DNA from 2 places in the Gordonia sp. B8661-1 genome. Region 1 is predicted to be linked to the other one. Evidence: predicted binding sites of a transcription regulator. Region 1 holds the regulator's gene; the other holds the start of a gene.
The links. Region 1 encodes LexA, which represses DNA repair genes until DNA is damaged. Its sites were predicted from a motif close to CGAACANNTGTTCG; they were not measured.
Positions count from the first base shown of each region.

Region 2: the regulator LexA is predicted to act here: its motif matches at 13,127-13,140, upstream of AC4JJG_RS12790 (HNH endonuclease signature motif containing protein).

Region 1 is NZ_JCAHRL010000003.1:301,525-316,382, reverse strand. Features, by position in the region: gene AC4JJG_RS08915 (hydrogen peroxide-inducible genes activator) at 1-142, opposite strand, end outside; gene AC4JJG_RS08910 (peroxiredoxin) at 273-860, shown strand; gene AC4JJG_RS08905 (alkyl hydroperoxide reductase) at 869-1,402, shown strand; gene AC4JJG_RS08900 (aminotransferase family protein) at 1,501-2,733, opposite strand; gene hrpA (ATP-dependent RNA helicase HrpA) at 2,830-6,771, shown strand; gene nrdR (transcriptional regulator NrdR) at 6,801-7,271, opposite strand; gene AC4JJG_RS08885 (LysM peptidoglycan-binding domain-containing protein) at 7,402-7,974, opposite strand; gene lexA (transcriptional repressor LexA) at 8,235-8,954, shown strand; gene ptsP (phosphoenolpyruvate--protein phosphotransferase) at 8,964-10,631, opposite strand; gene AC4JJG_RS08870 (DeoR/GlpR family DNA-binding transcription regulator) at 10,852-11,622, shown strand; gene AC4JJG_RS08865 (1-phosphofructokinase family hexose kinase) at 11,643-12,611, shown strand; gene AC4JJG_RS08860 (PTS fructose transporter subunit IIABC) at 12,608-14,686, shown strand; gene AC4JJG_RS08855 (HPr family phosphocarrier protein) at 14,739-14,858, shown strand, end outside.
Region 2 is NZ_JCAHRL010000005.1:198,930-213,787, forward strand. Features, by position in the region: gene casG (steroid-24-oyl-CoA synthetase) at 1-100, opposite strand, end outside; gene AC4JJG_RS12745 (mycofactocin-coupled SDR family oxidoreductase) at 308-1,168, shown strand; gene AC4JJG_RS12750 (ABC transporter ATP-binding protein) at 1,417-3,366, opposite strand; gene AC4JJG_RS12755 (ABC transporter ATP-binding protein) at 3,363-5,096, opposite strand; gene AC4JJG_RS12760 (family 1 encapsulin nanocompartment shell protein) at 5,195-5,992, opposite strand; gene AC4JJG_RS12765 (Dyp-type peroxidase) at 6,021-7,091, opposite strand; gene AC4JJG_RS12770 (FAD-binding dehydrogenase) at 7,146-8,807, opposite strand; gene AC4JJG_RS12775 (AAA family ATPase) at 8,892-10,049, opposite strand; gene AC4JJG_RS12780 (hypothetical protein) at 10,046-10,171, opposite strand; gene AC4JJG_RS12785 (alpha/beta hydrolase) at 10,531-11,487, shown strand; gene AC4JJG_RS12790 (HNH endonuclease signature motif containing protein) at 11,572-13,080, opposite strand; gene AC4JJG_RS12795 (protein-tyrosine phosphatase family protein) at 13,211-13,648, opposite strand; gene AC4JJG_RS12800 (metallophosphoesterase) at 13,699-14,841, opposite strand.

The DNA of each region.
Region 1 (14,858 bases):
CCTCCAAGCCGGACAGAGCCTGCGACAGCGATGGTTGACTGATTCCGAGATCTTCTGCGGCAGAACCGAAATGGCGACGGTGTGCGATCGCCACGAAGGCCCTCAGTGCGGGCAGCGACGGCTGATTACTTCGATTGGACATACCTATCAATATAGTGCCTATCATCACGTTTCGCTTTCACTGAATCTTCGGCATGATGGAAGACAGTTCGCCTACCGCGACACCCGCGGCGCGACAACCATTCACGAAATCTGAAGGAGCGACGCACATCATGGCTCTGCTGACCATCGGCGACCAGTTCCCGGCCTACAACCTCACCGCGGTGATCGGCGGTGATCTGAGCAAGGTCGACGCGAAGCAGCCCGACGACTACTTCACCACCATCACCAGCGACGACCACCCCGGCAAGTGGCGCATTATCTTCTTCTGGCCCAAGGACTTCACCTTCGTGTGCCCGACGGAGATCGCCGCTTTCGGCAAGCTGAACGACGAGTTCGCCGACCGTGACGCGCAGGTGCTCGGCGCCTCCGTCGACAACGAGTTCGTCCACTTCCAGTGGCGCGCACAGCATGAGGACCTCAAGACCCTCCCCTTCCCCATGCTCTCCGACCTCAAGCGTGAACTCGCTTCGGCCGCAGGCGTTCTGAACGCCGACGGAGTGGCCGACCGCGCCACCTTCATCGTCGATCCGAACAACGAGATCCAGTTCGTCTCGGTCACCGCGGGCTCCGTGGGCCGCAACGTCGGCGAGGTCCTGCGTGTCCTCGACGCACTGCAATCCGACGAGCTGTGCGCATGCAACTGGCGCAAGGGTGATCCGACCATCGACGCCGGTGAACTCCTCACCGCGAGCGTCTGAGGTATCCCATGAGCATCGACAATCTGAAAGAAGCCCTTCCCGAATACGCGAAGGACCTCAAGCTCAACCTGGGCACGATCAGCCGCACGACGGCGCTGAACGAGGAACAGCTCTGGGGCACCCTCCTGGCGAGCGCCGCCGCGACGCGAAATGCCAAGGTGCTCACCGAGATCTCCGACGAGGCCGCCGACACCCTGTCGGCCGAGGCCTATAACGCCGCCCTCGGTGCGGCGTCGATCATGGGTATGAACAACGTGTTCTACCGTGGTCGCGGATTCCTCGACGGCAAGTACGACGACCTGCGTCCGGGGCTGCGGATGAACATCATCGGCAATCCGGGCGTGGACAAGGCACTGTTCGAGCTGTGGTCGTTCGCGGTCTCCGCCATCAACGGCTGTGAGCACTGCGTCGGCGCACACGAAAACGTCCTGCGCGAAGCCGGTGTCGAGCGCGAGGCCATCTTCGAGGCACTCAAGGTCGCATCGATCATCGCGGGCGTCGGCCAGGCGATCGCCACGACCGAGGTGCTCGCACCGGCCTGACCGGTATCGAGACACCGCAACAGATTTCTGCCCCCGTCACTCCCGCGATCCGGGACGTGACGGGGGCAGAATCCTTGTCAGAGGACGTGCGCTTTCACTCAGCTCAGCAGAGCGGCACGCAGACGGTCGGCCAGCTCACCGACCTCGTCGGTCGTCATCACGAAGGCCGGCGAGATCTGCAGCGCACCCTGTCCGGCCGCGCGACCGCTGACCCCGTGCTCCCGCATGATGCCGACCATCGGCAATGCCTTGGCCGGATCGGCCAGCTGGATACCGGTGACGGCACCCAGGCCGGTCCGCACCTCCTCCACCGCGTCGAGTTCGGCGAGGGGCGACAACGCCTCGGCGAGTTCGCCTTCCAGGCGGGTGGCCGAGGCGAGCAGATTCTCGGACTCGATGATGTCGAGGTTCGCCATCGCGGCCGCGGCCGCACCGGCGTGACCGCCATAGGTGTAGCCGTGGCGCCACCAGACGCCGCCGCCCCAGAAGGGTTCGGCAATCTGCGGGGCGACGAACACCGCGCCCATCGGCACGTAGCCGGAGGTGAGGCCCTTCGCCGTGGTCATCAGATCAGGCTGCAGATCGAAGCGGGTCGACGCGAACCACGAGTCACCACCGATGCGCCCGAATCCGGTCACCACCTCGTCGGCGACGAACAGCACGTCATGATCACGGCAGATCTGCCGCACCTCGGCCAGGTACCCCTCGGGCGGCGGGTACACGCCGCCTGCGCCGATGATGGGCTCGCAGAAGAATGCGGCGATACGATCCGCGCCGATCCGCTCGATCAGGCCGAGGAGGCTCTTGGCGTCGTCCCACTCGACGGTCTCGGTGTCGACCATGAGCTCGCCGTAACCCTCGCGGTTGACCGGGATCCCCGCCAGCGACGTCCCGGCGACGTGCATCCCGTGATACGCCTTGGTGCGCTTGATCATGATGGTCTTCTCGGGCTTGCCCACCTCGTGCCAGTAGCGGCGGGCGAGCTTGGCCGCGGTGTCGATCGAGTCGCTGCCACCGGAGGTGAAGAAGATCTTCGAACCGGGTACCGGCGCCAACGACGCGAGCCGGTCGGCGAGCTCGATCGTGATGTCCGAGGTGAAGTCCCCGAAGTTGGAGAAGTGGGCCAGCGTGCCCAACTGGTCGGCCACGGCCTGCGCCACCTCGGTGCGGCCGTGCCCGATGTTGGTGAACCAGAGACCCGCGGTCGCGTCGAGATATTCGCGGCCTTCGGTGTCCCAGATGTGCGCGCCCGATCCTCGTGCGACCACGAACGGACCGTTGGACGTAACTGAACCCATGTCGGCGAAACCGTGCCAGAGTGAACCTGCCATACGCCCCATCATGCCGGTCCTCCGTTTCGTCTGCCGAACGACCCCGCTCCGCCCCCGAACAATCCGGTGGCGGCCACCCCATATCCTGGACTCATCATGCCCGCCCCGACCGCAGAGGACCGCAGAGCAGTCATCGACCGGCTCTCCGATGTGTCCATCGCCGATGAGCATCGCCTCCGGCGCAGGCTCGATCGGTTGCGGGAGACCCGGGACCGGAAGTCGTCGGACACCGGCGAATCCGACCGCGCGTGGTCGAAACTCGTGGCCGATGTCGACGCCGCGGAAGCCCGCCTCACCGCGCGGCGCGCGGCGGTCCCGGTCATCGAGTATCCGCCGGAGCTACCGGTGTCGGCGGCCCGCGAGGAGATCGCGGACGCCATCCGCGACCACCAGGTCGTCGTGGTGGCCGGGGAGACCGGTTCCGGCAAGACCACCCAACTCCCGAAGATCCTTCTCGAATTGGGGCGTGGCATCCGAGGCGCCATCGGTCACACCCAGCCACGCCGCATCGCGGCGAGTTCGGTCGCGCGCCGCGTCGCCGACGAGACGGGCACCCAACTCGGCCAGGCGATCGGGTATTCGGTGCGCTTCACCGATCGATCGGGTGCCGACACCCTGGTGAAGGTGATGACCGACGGCATCCTGCTGCGTGAGATCGCCACCGATCCGCTGCTCCGCCAGTACGACACCCTCATCATCGACGAGGCACATGAGCGCAGTCTCAACATCGACTTCCTGCTCGGCTATCTGAAACGGCTGCTCCCCCGGCGACCGGACCTGAAACTCATCATCACCTCGGCAACCATCGAACCCGGCAGATTCGCCCGGCACTTCGCGACCGGAGACCCGGGCGCCGACGCCCAGGTACCCATCCTCGAGGTTTCCGGACGGACGTACCCCGTGGAGATCCGCTATCGGCCTCTCGACGATCCGGATGCCGGCTCCGACCATCGCGATCTCGATCAGATCCAGGGCATCGAACGTGCGATCTCCGAACTGTGGGCCAATCGCGCCACCGGCGACATCCTGGTCTTCCTGCCCACCGAACGCGATATCCGCGAGACGGCCGACGCGCTCAAACGGCATGTGGCACAAGGGGCCGAGATCGTGCCGCTGTACGCGCGGCTGTCCATCGCCGACCAGCAGCGGGTGTTCTCGCCGTCCAACGGCCGCCGCATCGTGCTGGCCACCAATGTCGCCGAGACCTCGCTGACCGTCCCGGGCATCCGGTACGTCATCGACACCGGCACCGCCCGCATCTCGCGGTACTCGACCCGTACCAAGGTGAACCGCCTGCCGATCGAACCGATCTCGCAGGCGAGCGCCCGGCAGCGGGCCGGCCGATGCGGTCGTGTGGCGCCGGGCATCTGCATCCGTCTCTACAGCGAGGACGATTTCGAGCAGCGGCCCGCGTTCACCGATCCGGAAATCCTGCGCACCAACCTGGCGGCGGTCATCCTGCAGATGGCGTCGCTCAAACTCGGCGACATCGCGGAATTCCCGTTCGTGCAGCCACCGGACGCGCGCGCGATCCGCGACGGTATGGCTGTGCTGACCGAGCTCGGCGCGATCCGGCCATCCGCCCGCGACGACCATGAACCCGTCCTCACGCCCGTCGGCCGAGACATGGCGCGCCTGCCCGTCGATCCCCGTCTCGCCCGGATGCTCATCGCGTCCCGCGAACTCGGCTGCCTCGATCACGTGCTGGTGATCGCGGCCGCGTTGTCGGTGCCCGATGTCCGCGAACGACCGGCCGAGCATCGCGAGGCGGCCGATGCGGCCCATCGCCGGTTCGCCGTTCCGGGATCGGAATTCCTCTCCTACCTCGAACTCTGGGACTATCTCGCAGAGCAGCGAGCAACATTGTCCGGCAACCGTTTCCGGCGTCAATGCGAGAAGGAATTCCTGCATTTCCTGCGCATCCGGGAGTGGCAGGAGCTCCACCGCCAGCTCACCCGGATCGTCACCGACCTCGACTGGCCGGTCACCGAGACCGAGCGCGACGCCGACGCGATCCACCGATCGATACTGTCCGGTCTGCTGTCCAATATCGCGGTGCGCAACGGTGACAGCCGCGAGTACACCGGTGCCCGCAACACCACGCTCGCGATCTTCCCGGGATCGGCACTGGCCAAGAAGCCCCCGGCATTCATCATGGCCGCCGAGATCATCGAGACCGCACGGTTGTTCGCCCATACGGTGGCGGCCGTCGATCCGCTGTGGGTCGAGAAACTGGCGGGCGATCTGGTACGGCGTCAGTACAGTGAACCGCACTGGTCGGGCAAACGTGGCTCGGCGATGGCCTACGAGCGGGTGACCCTCTACGGAGTCACGCTGGTCGCGCAGCGTCGCGTGCCGTTCGGCTCGATCGATCCGGTCACCGCACGCGACATGTTCATCCGGCACGCACTGGTCGAAGGCGACTGGCGGACCAATCATGCCTTCTTCGAACACAATCGGGAACTGCTCGAGGCCGCCGGGGAGGTCGAACACCGGGCCAGACGCCGCGACGTGGTGATCACCGAGGACCAGCTCTTCGACTTCTACGACGAACGGGTCGGCGCCGACGTCACCTCCGCACGCCATTTCGACACATGGTGGAAGAAGACTCGACGCACGCAACCCCACCTGCTCGACCTGACGCCCGAGGACGTCGCAGCGGACATCAGCGTCGCGGACACCGACTTCCCCGGCGTCTGGCAGCAGGGCGACACACGGCTCGAGCTGCGCTACCGATTCGAACCGGGCGCCCCCGACGACGGTGTCACCGTGGTGATCCCGCGCCCCCTCGTCGATCACGTCCGTCCCGCTGGCTTCGACTGGTCGGTCCCCGGCCTGCGTTCCGAACTCGCCACCGAACTGATCCGGTCACTGCCGAAATCGCTGCGCAAGTCAATGGCCCCCGCACAGCGATTCGCCGATCTGGCGTTGTCGCGCCTCACACCGCGGGCCGAACCGCTCACCACAGGTCTGGCACGTGAACTGTCGGCGATCACCACGATGACGGTGTCCCCCAAGGACTTCGATATCGACAAAGTGCCGCCGCATCTGACGATGACCTTCGCCGTCGCCGACACGGACGGACAGATCATCGCCAGCGCATCGTCGCTGACCGAGCTCCGCGCACGTTTCACCGATGCCCCGGCCACCGGCGAGCGGACTCGTTCGGTCCACACCTCCTGGACCGCCGACGGCATCGGCACACTGCCCGCCGAGCGTCGACTGACGGTCGCCGGGCAACAGGTCACCCGCTATCCCACGCTCGATGTCGTCCCGGGTCCCGGTGGCGCCCCCGCCGTGAGTCTCGCGGAGGCCACATCGGCCGCCGACCGGGACCGGCGTATCGCCGACGCGATCGTGGTCCTGCTCGATCGCGCTCTGCCCGTGCTGCCGAAGAAGATCGTGTCCACCCTGGACCCCGCCGGACGTCTCGCGCTGAGCCAGAGCCCCTATGGCAGCGTCGACGATCTCGTCGCCGATTGCACCCGCCGCGCCATTCGTGACGCCCTCGCGGGCCGCGACCTGTCCGGCGTGCGATCTCCGGAATCATTTCGCGCGCTGACCGATTCGGTGCGCGACGAGGTGTCGGATGCCGCGCCGGCCTACTTCACCGCCGCGATCGACGCCCTGCGGCGCGTGTCGCCGGTCCGTGCCGCCATCGAGGAACAGACCGGCACCGTGGCCGCCGATGATGTGGCCGAGCAGCTCGATCACCTGATCTTCGACGGTTTCGTACGCGACACCGCACGCACACATCTGGAGCGACTGCCGCGCTACCTCGACGCCGCGACGTCACGCCTCGACGATCTGCCACTCGCCCCCGCCCGGGATCGGGCCGGCCTCGATGCCGTCGACCGGGTCATCGCGTACTGGAATCAGCGCCTTGCACAGCTCCCCGCGGCACGTCGCGACGCGTTCAACGACTTCGCGCAGTGGTTGGTGGAGGAACTTCGCGTCGGCCTCTTCGCGCAGCGTCTGGGCACCGCGTATCCGATCTCGGAGAAGCGCGCCCTACGTGCCCTCGAGCAGTTTCGCTGACGGAATCGCGGCGGACCGCCGCGCCCGCCTCAGTGGACGGAGTCGCCGGCCGGAGCCGACTCCGTCTGGAGGTCGTCGATCTCGCGCTGAAAGTCTTCGACCGACTCGAACGAGCGGTACACCGACGCGAATCGCAGATACGCGACCTTGTCGAGATCACGGAGAGGCCCGAGGATCGCCAATCCGACCTCGTTGCTCGGGATCTCGGCCGATCCCGACGCCCGGACGGTGTCCTCCACCTGCTGGGCGAGCAGGGCGAGTGCGCCCTCTTCGACGTCCCGACCCTGGCAGGCACGACGCACGCCTCGCATGACCTTTTCCCGGCTGAACGGCTCGGTCACGCCGTTGCGCTTGACCACCGACAACACGGCGCTCTCCACGGTGGAGAAGCGCCGGCCGCATTGCGCGCATGCCCGACGCCGGCGGATGGCCTGACCTTCATCGGTGACTCGCGAATCAACGACCTTCGTGTCGTCGTTCTTGCAAAACGGACAGCGCATGTCGTCCTCACGCACATCTCGGGACACGCCGGCGCAGCGAATCGACGGTGCGCCGTGCCGGTTTCCGGCTGGGCCCTCTGTCACGAGACTACCGTCCTATCGGTTCCGCTCCGTCCTCAGTGGTCTCCGTTCAGTGGTATGCGGGAGTCACCAGCGCCTGTCCGACACGCAGACCGGAGGACGACAGGTCGTTGCGCGCCATGATCTCCTCGATGACGGTCTGGCGGGGCATGTCCGGCGCCACCCGGTCGGCGATCGAACTCAGCGAATCCCCTTGCCGCACATGCACCACCTCGGTGCCGGCCGGAGCCGGGGCCACCGAGGCCGCATAGTTCGAGCCGACGATGCCCACGACCCACACCATGAGAGCCAGGCCCACGCCGACCAGCACGGCCACCGCGGCGGCACGACGGCGTGCGACGACGCGCCGATCGACCGCCGGTGCGGCGCAGCGCGTGCCCGCCGGACGCCGCGCCACGGCGGGCGATGCGCCGACCGGGCGGCGGTCGTCCGGACGCCGGGCCTCGGTACGAGCGCTGCCGCGCGGACGGACCGAGGGCCCCGCGGGCACGAAGGTCGACGGGGCGCGCCGCGTCCGCGAGGCGGGTGCCGGGATCTCGAACTCGGCCGTCCGTACCGGCGACGCCGGGACGCGTCGTGCGCCGGACGGGGCTGCGGGGCTCATCAGCGTTGCGGTGCTCATCGTGCTCTCCTGTGCTCGGGTCGATGATGTCCGGTCGAACAAACGTCTTATCGAACATCTGGTCGATGGAACCTATGTTCGATTTGTAGCACGCGGCACCGACAAAGTCCCGCAACACGTCGAACAAATGTTTGAAGACGGTCGTTCGTTCGGCTACTCTCGGGCACACCGGGAGCTCGGGGACGACCCCGATCACCTGCGCAGACCGACTTTCCAGACCCGTCAGACCTGCAGAATCGTCCGAGAAGGGACTGAACACGATGACCGACAAAACCGGCGGCCGGAGTCGCGGAGGACGCGATTCCGACACGAGCCCGGACGCCCCGATCGCCGACCCGGAGGCCGCCGAGGCCGCGCTGACCCCCCGCCAGCGCGGGGTGCTCGACTACATCCGCAAGTCGGTTCGCGAGCGCGGTTACCCACCGAGCATCCGCGAGATCGGCGACGCGGTCGGGCTCACCTCCACGTCCTCGGTGGCACACCAGCTCCGCACCCTGGAGCGCAAGGGGCTGCTCAAACGCGACCACAACCGGCCACGCGCGGTGAACATCCAGGACGGCGACACCACGCCGCCCGATGATTCGTCCACCGGAGCCGAGCTGCCCACCCCGACGTTCGTGCCGGTGCTCGGCCGGATCGCCGCGGGCGGCCCGATCCTGGCCGAGGAAGCCGTCGAGGACGTGTTCCCACTCCCCCGTGAACTCGTCGGCGAGGGGTCACTCTTCCTGTTGAAGGTCGTCGGCGAATCGATGATCGACGCGGCGATCTGCGACGGCGACTGGGTCGTCGTCCGTCAGCAGAGCGTCGCCGACAACGGCGACATCGTCGCGGCGATGATCGACGGCGAGGCGACGGTCAAGACGTTCAAGCGCAAGGACGGTCACGTGTGGCTGATGCCGCACAACCCTCTGTTCGACCCGATCCCCGGTGATGACGCTGCCGTACTCGGCAAGGTCGTCACCGTGATGCGCCGGATCTGACAGACCCTTTCAGCCCAGAGCGTCTCGCGCGGCGGCGCGGGCCTCGGCGGCCGACGCCGCCGGGAGCGCCGCCGTCGCGGCCGCTCGGCACTGATCGAGGGTGACCTCGGCGAGCCTCGCCCCCACGGCGGCGGCCGCGGTGGGGGCCGCGGACAGCGACGACACACCGAGACCGACCAGCACGCAGCCCAGGACGGGATCGGCGGCCGCCTCGCCGCAGACACCGACGCGTTTGCCGGCAGCGCTTCCGGCCTGCGCCACTTCCGCCACAAGCCGGAGCACCGCGGGCTGCCACGGATCGGTCAGAGTGGCCATGTCCGCGGACATCCGATCGGCCGCCATCGTGTACTGCGTCAGATCGTTGGTGCCGATCGACACGAAGTCCACCTCCGCGAGAATCTGCTGCGCCATGATCGCGGCCGACGGAATCTCGATCATCACGCCGGGTACCAGTCCCCGGGCGCGGACCTCGGTCGCGAACGCCGCGGCCTCGGCCGGTGTCGCGATCATCGGGGCCATCACCCACGGCGCCGACGCGGCACCCTCGGCAGCGGCCTTGATGGCATCGAGCTGGGTGGCGCGTATCTCGGGGTGCGCCAGCGCGATCCGGTCGCCGCGGACACCCAGCGCCGGGTTCTCCTCACGAGGCTGATCCACGAATTTGAGGGGTTTGTCCGAACCCGCGTCCAGCGTGCGGATGATGACCTTGCGACCGTCGAAGGCGTCGATCACCTCGCGGTACAGCGACGCCTGCTCGTCCACCGTCGGCGCCTCCGCACGGTCGAGGAAGGCCAGCTCGGTACGGAACAGCCCGATCCCCTCGACCGGACGGTCGGTCGCCGCACGCGCGGACTTGCCGTCGGCGACGTTCGCGAGGATCGCCACCTCATGGCCGTCGGCGGTGCGTCCGGGCCCCGACCACGCGGCGATCTTCTCGGCGTTCCGGCGGCTCTCCTCGATCGCCTCCGCGGCGGTCGCCGGATCGACGCCGGTCTCCACCGTGCCCTCGGTGCCGTCGACGAGAACCGGTGTTCCCGCGGGGATCTCGGACAGCCCGGCCACGGCCACCACACAGGGGATGCCGAGCTGCCGCGCGATGATGGCGGTGTGGCTGGTCGGTCCGCCGAGCCGGGTGACCAACGCGATGATGACCGCCGGATCCAATCCGGCGGTATCGGCGGGCGCGAGGTCGTCAGCGAGCAGCACCGACGCCTGATCCGGTTCGGGCACACCGGGTTCGGGCTCACCGAGCAGCTCGGCGATCACTCGGTCACGGACGTCGTTGAGGTCGGTGACGCGTTCGGCCATCAGCCCGCCGAGCTTGGTGAACATGGCGGCGAACTGTTCGGTGGCGGCGGCTGCCGCGGCGGGCGCCGGCGTGCCCTTCGCGATCAGGGCCGTCGCGGCACCCACCCAGCCCCGATCCTCGGCAAGTCCGGCGGTGGCCGCGAGAACCTCGCTCGCCGCACCCGTGGTGCTGCTGGCACGGTCACGCAGCCGGGAGGCCACCGTTGCGGCGGCGCTCGTGAACCGCTCCGCCTCCGCGTCCCGCTGATCCTCGGCGACCTCCGGTGCACCCTCGGGGTCATAGGTCGGGCGGACCCCCGGCCGGACCGCAGGCCCGTAGGCCTTCCCGCCGACGACCGGAGTCCCGTTCAGCACATGCTTCGCAGCCACAGCACACCCTATCTCCCGACCCGTTCCCGCCCCGGTGACCTGCACACGCGCCTCCGCGTCCGCGCCGTCCTCCGAGATACGACCAATCGTGATCCAGCTTACAGATAATCCTTGACGAATCCACATAGACAGGCGTAAACACAGAGGTATCAACATTCAAACCCACACGAACACACGGTTTGAGTCCACTATGCCGGTCCCCGACCCCGAGGAGGCGCCCATGTACGCCGAGGAGCGGCAGCAGGCGATCGCCGATCAGGTCCGCACCCACGGCCGGGTGTCGGTGTCCGGATTGGCCGACGCCTTCGCGGTCACCAGCGAAACGGTTCGCCGCGATCTCGCGGTCCTCGAGCGAGGCGGACATCTCGAACGCGTACACGGCGGTGCGGTGCGCTCGGGCACCACTCCGTCAATCGGTGAACTCGGTGTCGACGAGCGCACGGTGGAGAACCCGATCGCGAAGGCCGCCATCGGCCGGGCGGCGATGCGGTTCCTGCCGTCCGACGGCGGGTCATTGCTCATCGATGCCGGCACCACCACCTACCAGGCCGCGCTCGAGATCCCTCGGGACCGTCATCTGAACGTCATGACGCACGCCATTCCGATCGCGGCCGTTCTCGCCGTGCACCCGACGATCAGCCTCCATGTGATCGGCGGCCGCGTCCGAGGCATCACGCAGGCGATGGTCGGCACCGACACCGTCGACGCACTGCGCCGGCTCCGCGTCACGACGGCTTTCGTCGGTACCAACGGCATCAGTTCGGGACACGGACTGTCCACCCCCGATCCTGAGGAGGCAGCCGTCAAGAGCGCCATCGTCCGTGCAGCCGAACGTGTTGTCGTACTGGCGGATTCGTCGAAGGTGGATCGTGAGGAACTGTCGTCCTTCGCCGGGCTCGACCGCGTCGACGTCCTCGTCACGGATGCGGTGCCCGATCCGGCTGCGGCGAAAGCCTTCGACGCGCGGGGAATCGAGGTGGTGATCGCATGACGACCTCGTCCACCACGCCGGTGATCGTCACCGTCACGGCGAATCCGAGTATCGACCGGACCATGGAACTGTCGGCACCGCTCCGGCACGATGCGGTGCAGCGTGCGGTGGCGGTCCGCGCCGAGGCGGGCGGCAAGGGCATCAACGTTGCGCGTGCCGTGTCCCGCGCCGGGATGCCGACTCTCGCACTCCTCCCGGCATCCGCGGGGGATCCCCTTCTCCGCACGCTCGACTCGGTGGGACTCGATCACCGCACGGTCCCCGTCGCCGATGCGGTGCGCTCCAATCTGACCCTCGTCGATCCGGACGGCACCACCACCAAGGTCAACGCACCCGGTGCCCCGATGACGACCGCCCAGGCCGACGACCTCGTCGATCTCGTGGTGGAGTCCGCGCGCGGTGCCCGGTGGATCGCACTGTGCGGCTCACTGCCGCCCGGTCTGCCCGACGACTGGTACCGCACCGTCATCGACGCGAGCGCCGCGCTCGGATGCCGCGTCGCGGTCGACACCTCGGGTGCACCGCTGTCGGCAACCGTCACCGGCCGCGTCGACCTCCTGAAACCGAACGACGAGGAGCTGGCGCAGGCGACCGGCGCCGATCCCGCCGTCCTCGCGTCCGCTATCGACCGCGGTGACCACGAACCCCTGATCGATGCGGCCCGCGTACTGGTCGAGCGGACCGGTGCCGCGATCCTCGCGACGCTCGGCGCCGCGGGCGCGCTCCTGGTCACGTCGTCGGGCACCTGGTTCGCCACGCCACCGCCGGTCACCCCGCGGAGCACCGTCGGTGCCGGTGACGCCTCCCTCGCCGGCTACCTGCTCGCGGAATCGGCCGGCGCGAGCGAACCGGAGCGACTCCGCCTCGCGGTCGCCTACGGTTCGGCCGCCGCAGGCCTGCCCGGTACCCAGCCACCGGGCCCCGAACATCTGCGTCCCGACGACGCCCAGATCACCGAACAGACCGCCTGGCCTAAGGAGTCCCGATGACCGAACGGATCATCTCCGTCGAGACCGTGAGCCTCGACGTCGATGCCGGCGACGACCCGGCCGCGGTGATCGCCCATCTCGCCGAGGCACTCGCCGATGCGGGATACACCGATGACGCCGCCCAATTGACCCGCGCGGCCATGGACCGCGAGGCGAAGTCGGCGACCGGCCTGCCCGGCGGTATCGCGATCCCGCACGCGCGCACCGCGGCCGTGTCACGCGCCGGGCTCGGGATGGCACGGCTGTCGAGGCCGGTGGACTTCGGCGCCCCCGACGGACCGGCCGACATCGTGTTCCTGATCGCGGCACCCGACGGCGCCGCGAGCGAGCACATGAAGCTGCTGAGTTCGCTGGCCCGCGCGCTGGTGCGCCCGGACTTCGTCGCCGACCTCCGATCCGCCGAAACACCGGAGCGCATCGTCGAACTGGTCGACGAGGTCATCTCCCCCGCTCCGGCCGGCGGTTCCGGTGCCGCGGCCGGCGCGGCACCGCCGGCAGCCGCGGCGGCGGCCGAAGCCCCGTCCGGGCCCGCCACAGCGGAATCGGCGGACTCCCGGTCGAAGCGCCCGTCGATCGTCGCGATCACGGCCTGCCCCACCGGCATCGCACACACCTACATGGCCGCCGACGCCCTGAAGTATGCGGCGGAACGGGCGGGCGTCGACTTCGCGGTGGAAACCCAGGGCTCGTCGGCGACCACGCCGTTCGCCTCGGACGTCATCGCGAACGCCGACGCCGTCATCTTCGCGACCGACGTCGGCGTGAAGGGCCGCGATCGCTTCCGCGGGAAGCCCGTGATCGCTTCCGGGGTGAAGCGGGCGATCAACGAACCCGACACCATGATCGCCGAAGCCGTTGCCGCCGCAGATGATCCGAAAGCCTCGATCGTCGACGCGGGCAGCGGAGCCGACACCGAGAGCACCGGTTCCGGCGGCGGCGTCGGGATCGGCGGTCAGATCCGTCAGGCCCTGATGACCGGCGTGAGCTACATGATCCCCTTCGTGGCGGCCGGCGGGCTGCTGATCGCTCTGGGCTTCCTGCTCGCCGGGTACGAGATCGCCAACACGACGCTCGACCAGGACGGCGCCCTCAGCGACGGGTCGTTCATCGCCTTGCAGAACACCCTCTGGGATCTTCCGTCGGGCGGCCTGCTGCAGTACCTGGGCGCGGTGAGTTTCGCCGTCGGCTCCCTGGCCATGACGATGCTCGTGCCGGTGCTCTCCGGCTACATCTCCTTCGCGATCGCCGACCGGCCCGGTATCGCTCCCGGATTCGTGGCGGGCCTGGTGTCCGTGGCCGTCGGCGCCAGCTTCATCGGTGGTCTGGTCGGCGGTCTCATCGCCGGTGTCGCGTCACTCTGGATCTCACGAATCCCCTTGCCGCAGTGGGCCCGTGGCCTGCAGCCCGTGGTCATCATCCCGTTGCTGGGCAGCATGGTCGTCGGCGGAATCCTGTTCATGTTGCTCGGCAAGCCCCTCGCATGGCTCACCGATCAGATGACCGACGGCCTCAACAGCATGTCCGGTGGCTCCGCGATCGTCCTCGGGATCGTCCTCGGCCTGATGATGTGCTTCGACCTCGGCGGGCCGGTCAACAAGGCCGCCTACCTGTTCGCGACAGCGGGTCTCGCCGGCGGCACACCGGCACAGCTGGAGATCATGGCGGCGGTGATGTGCGCGGGCATGGTGCCGCCACTGGCCATGGCGCTGGCGACGGTGATCCGTCCCGGCCTGTTCACCGCACCGGAACGCGAGAACGGCAAGGCGGCCTGGCTGCTCGGCGCATCCTTCATCTCCGAAGGCGCCATCCCGTTCGCCGCGACGGACCCGCTGCGCGTGATCCCGTCGATGATGGCAGGCGGCGCCTTGACGGGCGGGCTGATCATGGCCTTCGGTGTCGAACTGCGTGCACCGCACGGTGGCGTCTTCGTGTTCTTCGCGATGAACAACTGGCTGCTCTTCCTCGTCGCACTCGCTGCCGGAACGGTACTGAGCGCGTTGATCGTGGTGGCCGCCAAGCAGTGGACGACGAAGCAACCGGTCGCGACTCCCGCACCGGCGGCGGTTCCGGCCTGAGCCGGCATCCATCAAGTCACCCGAAAACCCAACCCCCACAAGAGGAGAGAAAATGCCCAGCACCACCGTCGCCGTCGGCTCCGCCGTCGGACTGCACGCCCGACCCGCCACCTTGATCGCCGAGGCCGCGGCCGCCGAGGACAGCCCGGTGACCCTGGCCGTCGAGGGCGGT
Region 2 (14,858 bases), on a different contig from region 1:
CCAGGACGGGCTCCCGGGTCAGCTCGAAGGAACCGCCGGATCCGGTCAGGCCACCGATCACCTGCGCGATATACGCCTGCAGATCCGACTCATTGCTCATCGAAGGTCCTTCCCGGAGATCGCCGAACGGTGTCCGGCGCGCACTGTGATGTCACCCGTTTGTAGGGGCGTCTGTGTGAAAGCTCTCACGAACGATCCCTGCGGATGGCAAGAATTCCACTGATCGAGACTTCGCGCCCGCACCCGCCCACGGGTCACTAGCCTGGTCGCGAACGTTCTCACGGCGAGTAGACGCGGAGGTCACGGCATGTCCGACGGCACAGAGTCCGGCAACAAGGAATTCGCGGGCAAGGTCGCCTTCATCACCGGAGGAGCCCGCGGGCAGGGCCGCTCGCACGCGCTGGCCTTCGCCGAACGGGGCGCGGACATCGTCATCTGCGACCGGTGCGCCACCCCCGACGTGATGGGGTACCCGCTCGCCACCGAGGAGGATCTCGCCGAGACCGTCCGGCTCGTCGAGGCCACCGGCCGTAAATGCGTCAGCGCCGTGGTGGACACCGCCGACCGCGCCGCCATGGACGCGCTCGTCGCCCGGGCCGAGGCCGAACTGGGACGCATCGACATCGCCGTCGCCAACGCCGGCGTCTCCATGCCCGGTCAGGTCCAGGACATCGGGCAGGACCAGTGGGATGAGGCCATCGCCACCAACCTGACCGGCGTCTTCAACACCGTCGCCGCGGTCGCACCCGGCATGATCGACCGCAAGTACGGCCGCATCATCACCGTGTCCTCCATGATGGGCCGCATGGGCGGTCCCGGCATCGTCGCCTACGGCGCGTCCAAGTGGGGCGTCATCGGCATCACCAAGGACGCCGCCCTCGACCTGGCGCCGCACGGCGTCACCGTCAATGCCGTTGCGCCGGGTAATATCTCGACGCCGATGATCCACAACAACGCGCTCTACTCACTGCTGCGTCCGGACCTCGAGAACCCGACCGCCGACGACGTCGCCCCGGTCTTCACCTCGCTGCACGCCCAGCCCGTGCCGTGGCTCGAACCCGAGGAGGTCACCCGGGTGGTCACCTTCCTCGCCGCCGACGCCAGCGCCCACCTCTCCGGCATCGTGATCCCGATCGACGCGGGCAACGCGAGCCGCGTCACCGCCTGACAACCCCCCCCGACACCAACCGCCGACTTCCAACCGCTGATCGAGTAGGGCGAGGCGCCAGCCGAGGCCGTATCGAGATCTGGTGCAACGGATCTCGATACGCTCGCTCGCTGCGCTCGCGGGCTACTCGATCAGCGGGCGGCGCGTGCGTGGGGCTACTCGATCAGCGGGCGGCGCGTGCGTGGGACTACTCGATCAGCGGGCGGCGCGTGCGTGGGACTACTCGATCAGCGGTTGTGCGCCCGAGGTTACGGCGCGTCGACTGCTTCGAGGGCGGCGTCGTCGGCGGGACCGACGAACTGGCTGTTGTAGAGGCGGCAGTAGGCGCCCTGGGCGGCCAGGAGTTCCGCGTGGGTGCCCTGCTCGACGATGTGCCCGTCCTCCATCACCACGATGGTGTCCGCGTCGCGGATTGTCGAGAGCCGGTGGGCGATCACGAAACTCGTGCGATCCGTGCGCAGGTTCGCCATCGCTTTCTGGATCAGCAACTCGGTGCGGGTGTCCACCGAACTCGTCGCCTCGTCGAGAATCAGGATCGTCGGCTTGGCGAGGAAGGCCCGGGCGATGGTGATGAGCTGGCGTTCGCCCGCACTCACACCGCCGCCCTCCTCATCGAGGAGCGTGTCGTAGCCGTCCGGCAGATGCCGCACGAAATTGTCGACGTGACTGAGTTCGGCGGCCTCGAGCACCTCGGCCCGCGTGGCCGTCGGATCGCCATAGGCGATGTTGTCGTAGATGGTCCCGCCGAAGAGCCAGGAATCCTGCAGAACCATGCCGGTCCGCTCGCGCAGATCGTCGCGGGTCATCTGCCGTGACTCCACGCCGTCGACGCGGATGGTGCCCGAGTCGACGTCGTAGAACCGCATGATGAGGTTCACGAGGGTGGTCTTGCCCGCGCCCGTCGGGCCGACGATCGCCACCATGTGGCCGGGTTCGGCGACCAGCGAGAGGTTCTCGATCAGCGGCCGGTCGTCGACGTACCGGAAGGAGACGTCGTCGAATTCGATGAGTCCGCGATCGTCGGCGGGGGACAGGGGGTCGGCCGGGTCGGGTGTCTCCTCCTCGGCGTCGAGGATGTCGAAGATGCGCTCGGCCGATGCCACGCCGCTCTGCATCAAATTCATCATCGAACCGATCTGGGTGAGCGGCTGGGTGAACTGCCGTGAGTACTGGATGAACGCCTGCACCTCGCCGAGGCTCAGCGATCCCGACGCCACCTTCAACCCGCCGACGACGGCGACCGCGACATAGTTCAGGTTCCCCAGGAACATGATCGTCGGCATGATCATCCCGGAGATGAACTGTGCCCGCCAGCTCGACTCGTAGAGCTTCTCGTTGCGTTCGTCGAAGGTCGATTCGATCTCGGACTGCCGCCCGAATGCCTTCACCAGCTCGTGTCCGCTGAAGGCCTCCTCGACCTGCGCGTTGAGCGCACCCGTCGACGACCACTGCGAAATGAAGTGTGGCTTGGACCTTTTCGCGATCAGCGCGGTCGCCAGCATCGCCAGCGGGACGGTCGCGACCGCGATCAGCGCGAGCAGCGGCGAGATCCAGATCATCACCACGAGCAGCGCGATGACCATCAGAACGGAGTTCAGCAACTGAGCGATGGTCTGCTGCAACGTCTGCGACAGATTGTCGAGGTCGTTGGTGACGCGGCTGAGCAGATCACCGCGCGCGGACGTGTCGAAATAGCTCAGCGGCAGACGATGGATTTTCGCCTCTACGTCGGCGCGCAGCTTCTGCACGGTCCGGACGACCACGGTGTTGAGCACGTACGCGCCGAGCCACGAGAACAGCGACGACGCGGCGTACAGCAGGAAGACGATCAGCAGAACCCGGCCGACATCGCCGAAGTCGACGCCCACGCCGGGTGTCAGATCCATCGAGTTCACCATGTCGGCGAAGGTGCCCTGACCGCGTTCGCGCAGTCCGGCGACGGCCTGCTCCTTGGTGAGATCGCCCGGCAACATCTTCCCGATGACGCCGTTGAACACCAGGTCGGTGGCATGCCCGAGCACACGCGGCGCGATGGCCGTCAGCACCACCGAGGCGACGATCGACGCCACCACGACACCCACCGCGATCCGGCGGACGAGCAGCAGACCGAGAAGCCGTTTGATCGACGGCCCGAACGAGCGGGCCTTCTCCGCGGGCGCGCCCATCATGGGGCCGCCGCCACCTCCCGGCCGTGTCATGACGCCTCCGCGATGGACATCTGGGATTCGGCGATCTCCGCATAGGTGCTGCAGGTGCTCAGGAGTTCGTCGTGACGTCCGAGGCCGACGATCCGGCCGTGATCGAGGACCACGATCTGATCGGCCTCCATGATGGTCGAGATCCGTTGCGCCACCACGATGACCGCGGCGTCCCGGGTGGCCGGTCGCAGCGCGGCGCGCAGTCGCGCGTCGGTGGTCAGGTCGAGTGCGGAGAAGGAGTCGTCGAAGAGATAAATCGCCGGGCGCCGCACCAGGGCGCGGGCAATCGCCAGGCGCTGACGCTGACCGCCCGACACCGTGGTGCCGCCCTGGGCGATCGGGGTGTCGAGCCCGTCGGGCATCGCGGCGACGAAATCGTCGGCCTGTGCGATGCGCAGCGCCTCCCAGAGTTCGTCGTCGGTGGCGTCGGGTTTGCCGTGCCGGAGGTTGGACGCAACGGTGCCGGAGAAGAGATACGGCCGCTGCGGGACGAGCCCGATGACCGATCGGAGCCGATCGGGGTCGAGCCGGCGAACATCGGTGTCACCGACCAGGACCTCGCCGCCCGTCACGTCGATGAGCCGGGGGATCAGATTGATCAGTGTGGTTTTGCCGGAACCCGTGGACCCCACGATGGCGGTGGTGGTTCCGGCCGTCGCGCGGAAGGACACGTCGTCGAGGACGGGGGTGTCGGCGCCGGGGTACCGGAACTCGGCGTTCCGCAATTCGACATCGGATGGGGGACCGGCGAAATCCACCGGATCGGCGGGCGGTGTCACCGAGGTCTCGGTGTCGAGCACCTCGCAGATACGTTCGGCACAAACCGTCGCTCGGGGCGCCATCATCGCCAGGAAGGAGGCCATCATCACCGACATCATGATCTGCATGACGTAGCTCATCATCGCGGTGAGGGCACCGATCTCGACGTCGCCGTCGGAGACGGCGTGCCCGCCGAACCAGATGATGGCGATGATCGTGACGTTGGTGATCAGCATGACCACCGGGAACATCAGCGCCATCAGCCGTCCGACGCGCATGGTAGCGTCGGCCAGGGAGTCGTTGGCGACCGAGAAACGTTGTGTCTCATGGCGTTCGCGGACGAAGGCGCGGACCACACGGATGCCGGTGATCTGTTCGCGCAGTACGCGGTTCACCGCGTCGATGCGTTCCTGCATCACGCGGAAACCGGGAATCATGCGCGCGATGATCACGGCCATCGCGAGAGCCAGGATCGGGATCGCGACGGCCATGATCCAGGACAGGCCGGGTGCCACCGTGATGCCCATGACGATGCCGCCGATACACATGATGGGTGCCATCACCAGGATCATCGAGCTCATCACGGTGAGCATCTGCACCTGCTGGACGTCGTTGGTGGTGCGGGTGATCAGCGACGGTGCCCCGAAGCGACCGATCTCCCGCGCCGAGAAGGTGTTCACGCGGTGCAGCAGATCGTGCCGGATGTCGCGACCGGCCCCGAGAGCGGCGCGCGCCCCGAAATACTGTGCGGCAATCGAACACGCGATCTGCGCCACCGAGATCACCAGCATCCAGCCGCCGATCCGCAGGATGTAGTCGGTGTCGCCGCGGGCCACACCGCGATCGATGATGTCGGCGTTCAGCGTCGGCAGATACAGCATCGCCGCGGTGGCGACGAGCTGCAGCATCACGACCACCGCCATGAACGGCAGGTAGGGCCGCAGGTACGTCCGGATGATGCGGGTCAGCATGGGGCGATCACCCGGACGACGCTAGCAACAAGTGCCCCTGGTGGGGAACTACTTTTGTCCGTTTCCGCCGACCGCGAAAACGCGTCCGGCCTGCGCTGCTACGTCAGCGAAACCGCTGCCTCGGGGGTGTAGGTCAGGAAGGTGAACGACTCCTGGAAGTACAGCTGCACAGTGTCGGCGTCGTGCGAGTGGTATCCGATGGAGACGTCCTCGCCGATGGTGAGTTCGAAGTCGCCGCCACGGGTGCTCAGCAGCATCGCACCGTCGATCGCCGGTGCCCAGTAGATGCCGCCGTCGATCAGGAGGCGCTGCAGATGATCGCGCAGCGGGAAACCGTGGTTGGTCGACTCGTTGACCAACTGGTAGATCTCCGCCGACAGGGCCAACGAGTACGGTCCCTCGACCGATTCGAGGCGCAGAGCGGTGGTGGCATGGGTGATGGCCTCGGCGTAGTCGAGGACGTCGGTGGGCAACGCGATCGGCTTGTTCGACGAGGATGCGCGCATGCCGGTGATGCCGGCGGCGGCGAATCCCTCGAAGATCGCCCGGTCCTCGGCGCGGGCCAACTCGGCCGCGGCGTCGCGCACCGGATCCCAGTCGGAGTCCTTGGCGCCGCGGTCGACGTCGTCGATCGCCTCCCGGCTGACCGTGAACGGCACGCGCAACTCCACCAGCGGCTGGCTCTTGCGCAGGTGTGCGGTGATGCCCTCGGTGGGGGAGTCGATCGATGCGCGGTGGCCCAGGTTCACCGACGCGGCCTCGTCGCCGAGCGGGCCCTGCACGTCGACGAGGCGACGGCCCGCGCTGTTGCGCTTGAAGGAGCGGGTGGCCTCCTCCTCGATCTCCCGCCATGCGGCATCGGAGATGGGGGCGAGGGAGCGATGCAGATTGTTCATCGTGGGCCTTCCTGGATTCGGGTGGGTGTCAGTGGAGCGAGCCGATGCGGAGTGAACCGTCGGAGCCGGCGCCGGTGGACGGGCTGTCCGACGGATTCCCGCTGTCCTTCTTGTCGCTGTCCTTCTTGCTGTCGTCCTTCTGGTTGTCCTCCTGCCGGGTGCCCGAGCCGGGCAGCGGCGGCGGATCGTCGAGGAAGTCGCCGGTGGGAACGAAGAACTGGACGCCGGTGACCGCGGTGGTGAAGTCGAGCAGTCGGTCGTAGGTGCCGGGCGGATCGCCGATGAACATGTTGCGCAGCATCTGATCGGTCACGTCCGGGGACGACGAGTAGGCGATGTAGAACGTGCCCCTGTCGCCGGAACTGCTGACGTGCCCGTACGGCATGTTGTCGCGGAGGACGTCGATCTGGTTGCCCTCGGCATCCTCGACGACATTGAGTTTGATGTGGGCGTTGGGGGCCTTCTCGTCGTCGGGGAACTCCACGTTGTCGAGTTTGGTGCGGCCGAACACCTGCTCCTGCTGTTCGACGGTCAAGCCGTCCCACTTCTCCATGTCGGTGACATAGCGCTGGATGGCGACGTAGCTGCCGCCGGCGAAATCCGGGTCCTCGTCACCGACGGTGATGGCCTCGATCGCGGCCTCCCCGACGGGATTCTCGGTCCCGTCGACGAATCCGGTGAGGTCGCGCATCTCGAAGTACCGGAAACCGTGGACCTCCTCCACGGTCGTGACCGCCGACCCGAAGCCCTCGACGATCAAACGACCCAGCTCATAGCAGAGATCCATGTGATCGCCCTTGAGATGGATGAGGATGTCGCCGGGCGTGGAGGGGGCCGCGTGCACGTTGCCCTGCAGAGCGGTGAAGGGCGCCAGCTCCTTGGGGCGGGGACCGTCGAAGAGCCGGTCCCAGGCATCCGAACCGAATCCGACGACGGCAGTAAGGGTTTCCGCGGGCGCGCGGGACGTCACCGAGTTGACGCGGCTGCTGATATCGCCGAGCGCATCGTGTACGGCGGCCGCCCCGCCCTCATTGATGGTGAGGGTCAGGAAAACGGCAGCCCTCGTCTTGCCCGTGATGATCGTCTGCGCTGTCGCCACGTCATCGACTGTATCCGAACGCGATAGCCGGTGCCGAACGCCGTGACGGAGCGGTCAGGAGCGGGCCACCGCGCGGCCCGCGGCCCGCCCGGAGAAGATGCAGCCACCGAGGAAGGTGCCCTCTAATGCGTTGTAGCCGTGTACCCCTCCGCCGCCGAAACCCGCGACCTCGCCGGCCGCGTAGAGACCGTCGAAAGCGCTTCCATCCGGTCGCATCACCTGGGATTCGAGATTGGTCTCCAAGCCGCCCAGTGTTTTTCGCGTGAGGATATTGAGTCGCACCGCGATCAGCGGGCCGTGCTCGGGATCCAGCAGCCGGTGCGGCTTGGCGACGCGAACGACCTTGTCGCCCAAGAACTGTCGCGCATTCGTGATGGCCATCAGCTGCGCGTCCTTGGTGAACTTGTTGTCGATCTGTGCGTCGCGCGCGGAGATCACGCGTTCGAGGTGCTGAAGATCCAGACGAGGCCCTCGGGTGATCTCGTTCATGCCGGCCACCAGTGCGGGCAGGTTGTCGCTGACCACGAAATCCACACCGTGCTCCGTGAACTTGGCGACCGGCCCCGGGGCGCCCTTCGCCAGGCGGCTCTTCGCCGCGAACTTCAGGTCCTTGCTCGTGATGTCCGGGTTCTGTTCCGAGCCGGACAGTGCGAATTCCTTCTCGATGATGCTCTGCGTGAGGATGAACCACGAGTAGTCGTACCCGGTCGCGAGGATCTCGCGCATCGTCGAGTTGGTGTCGAAACCCGGAAAATTGGGTGGGGACAAGCGGTTTCCGTTGGCGTCCAGCCACAGCGACGACGGTCCGGGAATGATGCGGATGGCGTGGTCGGGCCAGATCGGATCCCAGTTGTGGATGCCCTCGGTGTAGTGCCACATACGATCCCGGTTCACCAGGTTCGCGCCCGCATTCTCGGCGATGCCGAGCATCCGCCCGTCGACATAGGCGGGCACCCCGGAGATCATGTGCTGCGGTGCCGGCCCGAGCCGTTCGGTGGGCCAGTTCTTCCGGATCAGCTCGTGGTTGTGTCCGATGCCGCCGGTCGTCACGATGACGGCGTTCGCGCGGATCTCGAACTCGCCGACCACATCTCGTGACGAGGCGACGCCGCGGTCGGTGTTGCTGGGCGCGAGTTCGGCACCACGTACGCCGACCGCGCTCTCGTCCTCGACGATGATGTCGTCCACGCGATGACGGAACCGGAACTCCACGAGCCCCTGACGTTCGGCCTCCAGGACCGGTTCGAGGAAGACCCGGACCACCTCGGGGCCGGTGCCCCAGGTCAGATGGAAGCGCGGGACCGAATTGCCGTGGCCGTCGGCGAAACCGCCGCCCCGCTCGGCCCATCCGACGACCGGGGTGATCCGTAGACCGAGGTCGTGCAGGTACCGGCGCTTCTCACCGGCCGCGAAGTCGACGTATGCCCGCGCCCACTGGCGCGGCCAGAAGTCCTCGTCCTCGCGGTCGAAGCCGGCCGATCCCATCCAGTCCTGCAGTGCGAGTTCGGCGGAGTCGTGGATGCCCAGCCGCCGTTGCTCGGGGGTGTCCACCAGGAACAGTCCGCCGAGCGACCAGAACGCCTGTCCGCCCAGGTTGGCCCGGTTCTCCTGGTCGACGACGATCACCCGTCGTCCCGCGCGCGTCAGCTCGTACGTCGCGACCAACCCGGCCAAACCCGATCCGACGACCACCGCGTCGGCGCGCTGCTGACTCACGTGTCCTCCTCGCCGGGCCCGCGCCCGGATGCTTGTGTGCGCTTGCAGCCTATCGCCGCCGGGTCCGGTGGCAGAAGGAACGGATCAGTCCTGATCGACGGCATCGTCGGTGTCGCCGGCGTTCCCGTTGCGATCCGCGGCGACCGCGGGGTGAGCGCTCGTGGTCGCCGGGTGGTCCGGCCGCGACGACCGGAACCGGAACGCCCGCTCGAGCATGGTGTCGACGGCCCGCTGCGCCGCGTCGAGCCGTTCCTCCACGGTGCCGCGCACCTCGATCCACGGGGTCGGTTGGGCGGCCAGCACATCGCGGAACCGCTGCTGCATACCCGGGCGGACGTCTTCGTCGTCGCGGACGCCGTCGTCCTCCCACGGGATGTCGTCACCGGTCAGGATGTAGAGCATCGGCTGATGCGCTTCGACGGCCGCGGTGATCGTCGGCGACGACCAGCCCATCCGGCGCTCGTGCCAGACCCCCGTGGACAGGACGTCGGTGTCACAGAACAGAACCGGGGTGGGGGAGCGGCGGGCGGCCACCTCCTCCAGGCCGAGCTGCCGTTCGACGATGACGTCGAACTCCTCGGAGCGCCAGATGCCCAGCGGGTTCTCCTCGCGAATCTCGCCGTAGTCCCGGCCGTAGTCGGGCACCCAGTTGGTCGCGTACAACTCGGCGAGTTCTTCGGTGAGCGTGGTGGTGCCCGTCGATTCCGCACCGAGGACGACGACGCGCTGGATCAGGCCGGACCGGACGGGCGGCGAGAGGTGTGACCACCAGCCGACAAGGTCGTCGCGGACCGCTGTGCCGGTGATCGGGTTGGCGACGCGGTCCGGATCGACGTGCACCCATTCCGCGTCGAGGCGTCGTGCCAGTTCGGCGTCGTGGCCGTCGCCGGAGAACACGGCATCGACGGGCTCGTCCAGCAGCGTCTCGACGATCCGCGTCCGGACGTCCCACGCCTCCGGCGAATCGGGGGCGATGGGATTCTCGTCCACGGCGGCCGCGATCCGGACCGTCGGGTGCGTCTCGTGCAGCCACTCCGCCCGTGAGGTCACGTCGATGGACTCCGCCGTCGAACCGATGACCTCGACCGTCACCCGATCGCAGGACCGGACCGCGGTGCGGATCAGATGATCGTGGCCGTGATGCGGCGGATAGAACCTGCCGACCACCAGACCGTGACGGAAGGTGCGGGTGCCGTCGGATGCGGGTGATTGCGTGTCGGATGAGTCGGTTGAGGTGGTCACGTCGTCGCGATCGGTGCGGGGGTTCGGTCGGCGCCGAACCCGGTGAACAGGACGTAGAGCGTGGCGGCCACGGGGACGACCCGAGGGTCGTCGCCGGGTGCGCGGCCGGCCTGGGACAGCACGCAGCGAGTGTACGACCGCCCGAATTGCCGGTTGCCGCGGCCGCACCGGGACCCATCCGTGATCAGGATCACCATCGCCTACGCAATTCCATAACGTGGTGATAGCGGCATGCCACAGCTGTGTGAATTATCGAATCCCACTACTTCGCCTGGCGCATCGTTTATGCAGGTAAGCGCGACGCGCCGGAATATAGGAGCCTATTTCCGCCGGTCAGGGGCGTCTGCGTTGCCTTTGCCGGGATGTTATAGAGCCGTTACACTGCCTCACGACGGGGATCGCCCGGGCCCAAGCGCCATAGAATCCCGTGACAGTGCCCATCGACCTGCACTCATGGTCGACATCGATAAGGATTAAGTGAATGCTGACACGCGCCCGTAAGCGCCTCGTCGCCGGTGTTGCTGCCCTCGTGGCCGCGTCATCGATGACCATGGTCGCCCAGCCCACCGCGCAGGCGGCCGGAAACACGGAGTACGTGTACTCCGCTTCCATGCACCGCAACATCCCGGTTCGTATCGTCTCCGCGGGCGGTGGCGGCCCCAAGCCGACGCTGTACCTGCTCGACGGTCTGCGCGCACCGAACAACACCAGCGGCTGGCTGCAGAACACCGACGTCGACCGCTTCATGGTCGGCAAGGGCACCAACGTGGCGATTCCGTTCGGTGGCGGCGGCAGCTTCTACACCGACTGGGAGCAGCGCGACCCGAAGCTCGGCGTCAACAAGTGGGAGACCTTCCTGACCCGCGAGCTGCCGGCGTACATGAAGCGCAAGCACAACAGCGACAACCGTCGCAACGGCATCGCCGGTCTGTCGATGTCGGGCACCTCGGCGCTGAACCTCGCGTCGCGCCACCCCGGCTTCTACAAGGCCGTCGCCTCGTACAGCGGTTACCCGACCGTCACGATGCCGGGATTCACCCAGGGCATCCAGGCCTCGGTCGCCGAGATGGGCGGCAACCCGACCAACATGTGGGGCTTCTACCCGGCCGGTCAGTGGTTCCAGAATGACCCGTTCCTGAGCGCGGGCAACCTCGCGGGCAAGCACGTGTACGTGTCCTCGGGCACCGGCCTGGGCAGCAAGTACGACTCCTCGGTGAACCCGAGCAGCGGTAACTTCAACCCGACCAAGTTCGCCCAGATGGTGCCGCTCGAGGTCGCCGCTTCGGTGTCGAGCCAGCTGTACATCGGCCGCGCCGCGCTGGTTCCGGGCATCAAGCTGACGACCAACGTCAAGCCCGACGGCGTGCACTGGTGGGACTACTGGTCCGGCGACTTCAAGCAGTCGTGGGCCACGACCTTCCGCCCGGCGTTCTTCTGATCGCCCTCTGAACAACCACCGCGGCCGGTGACCTGACAGGGTCACCGGCCGCGGTGCTTTTCTGTGTGTCGATGGTCGGCCGCGTCATTCGCACACGAGGCGCTGGATGTCCCAGCCGGCGGCGAGGATGCGTTGTCGCCGTTGCTCGTCCAGGCCGATGACGGTCGGTGGGTCGGGTGGTGGTTTTCGCCGTTCGACGAGTTCGTCGACGAGGTGGATGTGGTTGGTTCGCGGCCTGTCGGGCGGGACTCCCGTGCTGGTGTTGCATCTCCAGCCGTAGCGTCCTCGGTCGGGCCCGGTGCGGATCTTGATCGTCGATAACTGTCCGGTCTTCGGGCCCACGAGTCGGTTGTGCGGCGGGCAGGCCGGCGCCATCGCGTTGGCGTCGGTGCGTCCGCCGTCGGTCCAATCCTGTTCGGCGTGATGCATTTCGGTGTGCGAGAACGGTCGCGGACAACCCGGTACCGAACAGCCGCCGTACTGCACGAAACTCATGAACCTCTGGGCCTGATTCGCGAGACGTTTGGCTCGACCGAGATACAACGGCTCGTTGGTGTGGTCGGCGAACACCGCGAGATACATCTGGGCGTCGGCCGCCAGCTTGATCACATCACCGATGGGCAGATCGGCGCCGGTGGTGGTGTGGCCCAGACCCGCCCGCTCCCGCAGTTCGGATTCGGTGATCTTGATGATCAGATGTGGTGGTAGTCCCCGATGGCTCTTGCCGAGGACACCACCATCCAACGCGCAGCGCAGTAGGGCTTTGAACGCGTCGTGCTGGCGTTCGGCCTCGCTGCGTGAATCCCGTTGTGCCGCTTCCTTCACCTGCTCCGGATCAGCCTCGTCGACATGCCCCACCGGCGACTGCTCGTCGTCGGGATTGTTCATGCCCGGCGCGGCCCACGCGGCCATCACCACATCGAGCATCGCTCGGGTTTCAGGGTCCAGATAGCCATAGATTTTCGACATCTGCTGCGAGTCCGGGTCGAGCACCGACAACCGGCGCCGACGTTTCCGATCACGGTCGTCGGTCAACGATCCGTCGGGATCCAAGTGCGCGAGAATCCGTGCACCGACCTGCCGAATGCTCTTGGGCGTCAACTCTCGTGCATATTCAGCAAGTGTCGCCTCGGCAGCTTGCCGGTCCTCGACCGACACCGCCGCCGGTAGCTTCTTCATCACGTCCAGCACCGCGCCGACGTGATCGGGGTTGATGGCGCCTTCGGCCAATGCGGCTGCGGTGTCGGGGCATTCGGGCTCTTTCACCTCGCCCTGCAAGGTGTAGGTGGGCATCAGTGCGCTCATCGCATCCATGCGACGGCGGACATCGGTGATGCGTAGGCGCGTAAACATGAAGTCCTGCATCGAACGACAGCCTGCTGATCGGTGGGCGTCACGATCGGCCACATCCATCACCCGCCGATGCCCCGCGAAGGCCATCCGCCGATACAACCGTTCATGCGTTTCGGCCAACTCGACAAGCTCGGCTTCCGAACACGACTGCGACGACGCGGCAACGATGCCATCGACCAACGATTCCAGCTGCGCGTACATGTCCGTCAGCGATGACGATAGTTCGACCGATGCGGTCATATGGTTCACCCCCCGATGCCATGACCTGCGACTACCACCACAATATCGAACACATGTTCGATTGTCAAGGGAGCTGTTGCTTCTCCACGGTGGTTGCAGCAGCTCGGGTGGGCCCGCTTTTCGGCGAGGTCTACGTGCCAGAAGCCGCGTAGCGCGACACCCACCGACGCTGCCACGGCGTCTCGACCGCACCCGTTCGATAGTGCTCTCGGGCCCATCCAACGGCATCGCCGGCGGGTACGCCCGCCATGGCCGCCATCAACGCCAACGCTGTGCCGGTGCGCCCTGTGCCGCCGGCACACGCCACCTCGACTCGGTCGTGTGCCGCGCGTGAAAAGGCCTGCTGAAGCGCAGTCACCGCCTCATCGGAGGACCGCGGCAACCAGAAATCGGGCCACCGAACCCACCGATGATCCCAGGGGACGTTCGGCGGCTTGGTCAACAGATACACCCCGAAATCAGGAAGCTCGCTCGTCGCAGGGCCACCGCGGGCCATCCCGCGTCCACGCACACGCGTACCGTCGGGAAACTCGACTACTCCCTCCGTGTCCGGATCCCATTGCGCCATGACTTCCCTCTCGTAGGCCTCACGTCACGTCGTTCATAGTCAGCCGACTGTCAGGGCTGCCGGCGCAGTTCGAGAATCGTGATCTCCGGAGGGGCGCCGACGCGCACCGGCGGCCCCCAGGAGCCCGCACCACGAGTGGTGTAGAGCCGCGTGCCGCCGATGCGGTCGAGTCCGTCCACCGAAGGTTGTTGCAGGGGAACGAGATAGCGGATCGGCCACATCTGTCCGCCGTGGGTGTGGCCGGACAGTTGCAGGTCGACGCCCATCCGCGACGCCTCCTCGGCCTGTCGCGGTTCGTGTGCGGAGAGCAACACAAAGCGGTCGGTATCGCGTCCCCGCAGGGCGGCGCCGAGGTCGGGCTCGTACGGTGCGGGCGCGCTGAAGTCGTGGATACCGGCCAGATCGATCACCGCTCCACCGCGGGTGAGTTCGACTCGTTCGTTTCGTAATGTCTTGACGCCCAGTCGGTCCCAGGTGTCAAGCCAGTGTCCGCCGTCGTCGGCGTAGAACTCGTGGTTGCCGCTCGTCCCGAACACTCCCAGGGGTGCGGTGAGATCGGCGATCGGTGCGAGATCGTCGGCGACGAGATCGACGGTGCCGTCCGTGAGGTCCCCGGCGAGGACGATCAGATCGGGGTGCTGGGCATTGACCAGGTCGACGACCTTCCGCGTGAAGCCGGCGCCGCGCGCGGGACCGATGTGGAGGTCGGAGACGAGTGCGACTCGTACGCCGTTGAATTCACGCGGCAGGCGGTCCAGTGCGACCGGGACAAAGGTGACTCTCGGCCCCGATGCCTCGACGACCCCGTAGGCGACGGTCGCCACCGACGCGACGACCACGACGGCGGTTGCACCACGAAAGGCCCAGTGCCGTCGGGGATCCGCGTGATCACCGGCGCGGAATCGCAGCACCAGACGCACGATCATCGATATCAGTCCGAGGAGCAGCAGCCCGAGGCCGAAGTACAGGAATGCGCTCAGCCAGGTGAGGCCCACGAAGGCGATGGGGCGGGCCCACCGGGGATCGAGGTCATCACCCGTCGACATGCCGATCACCGTCGTCACACCCAGGATGACGAGCGCGACGTCCACGATGATCGACCACGGCCTGGGCATCCCGGTCGCCCGGACGACCCGGCGGTGGAACCAGAAGGCCAGCAGGGCACAGATCACCGCCACGAACACGATCGCCACCTGGGGCCACCTCCCGA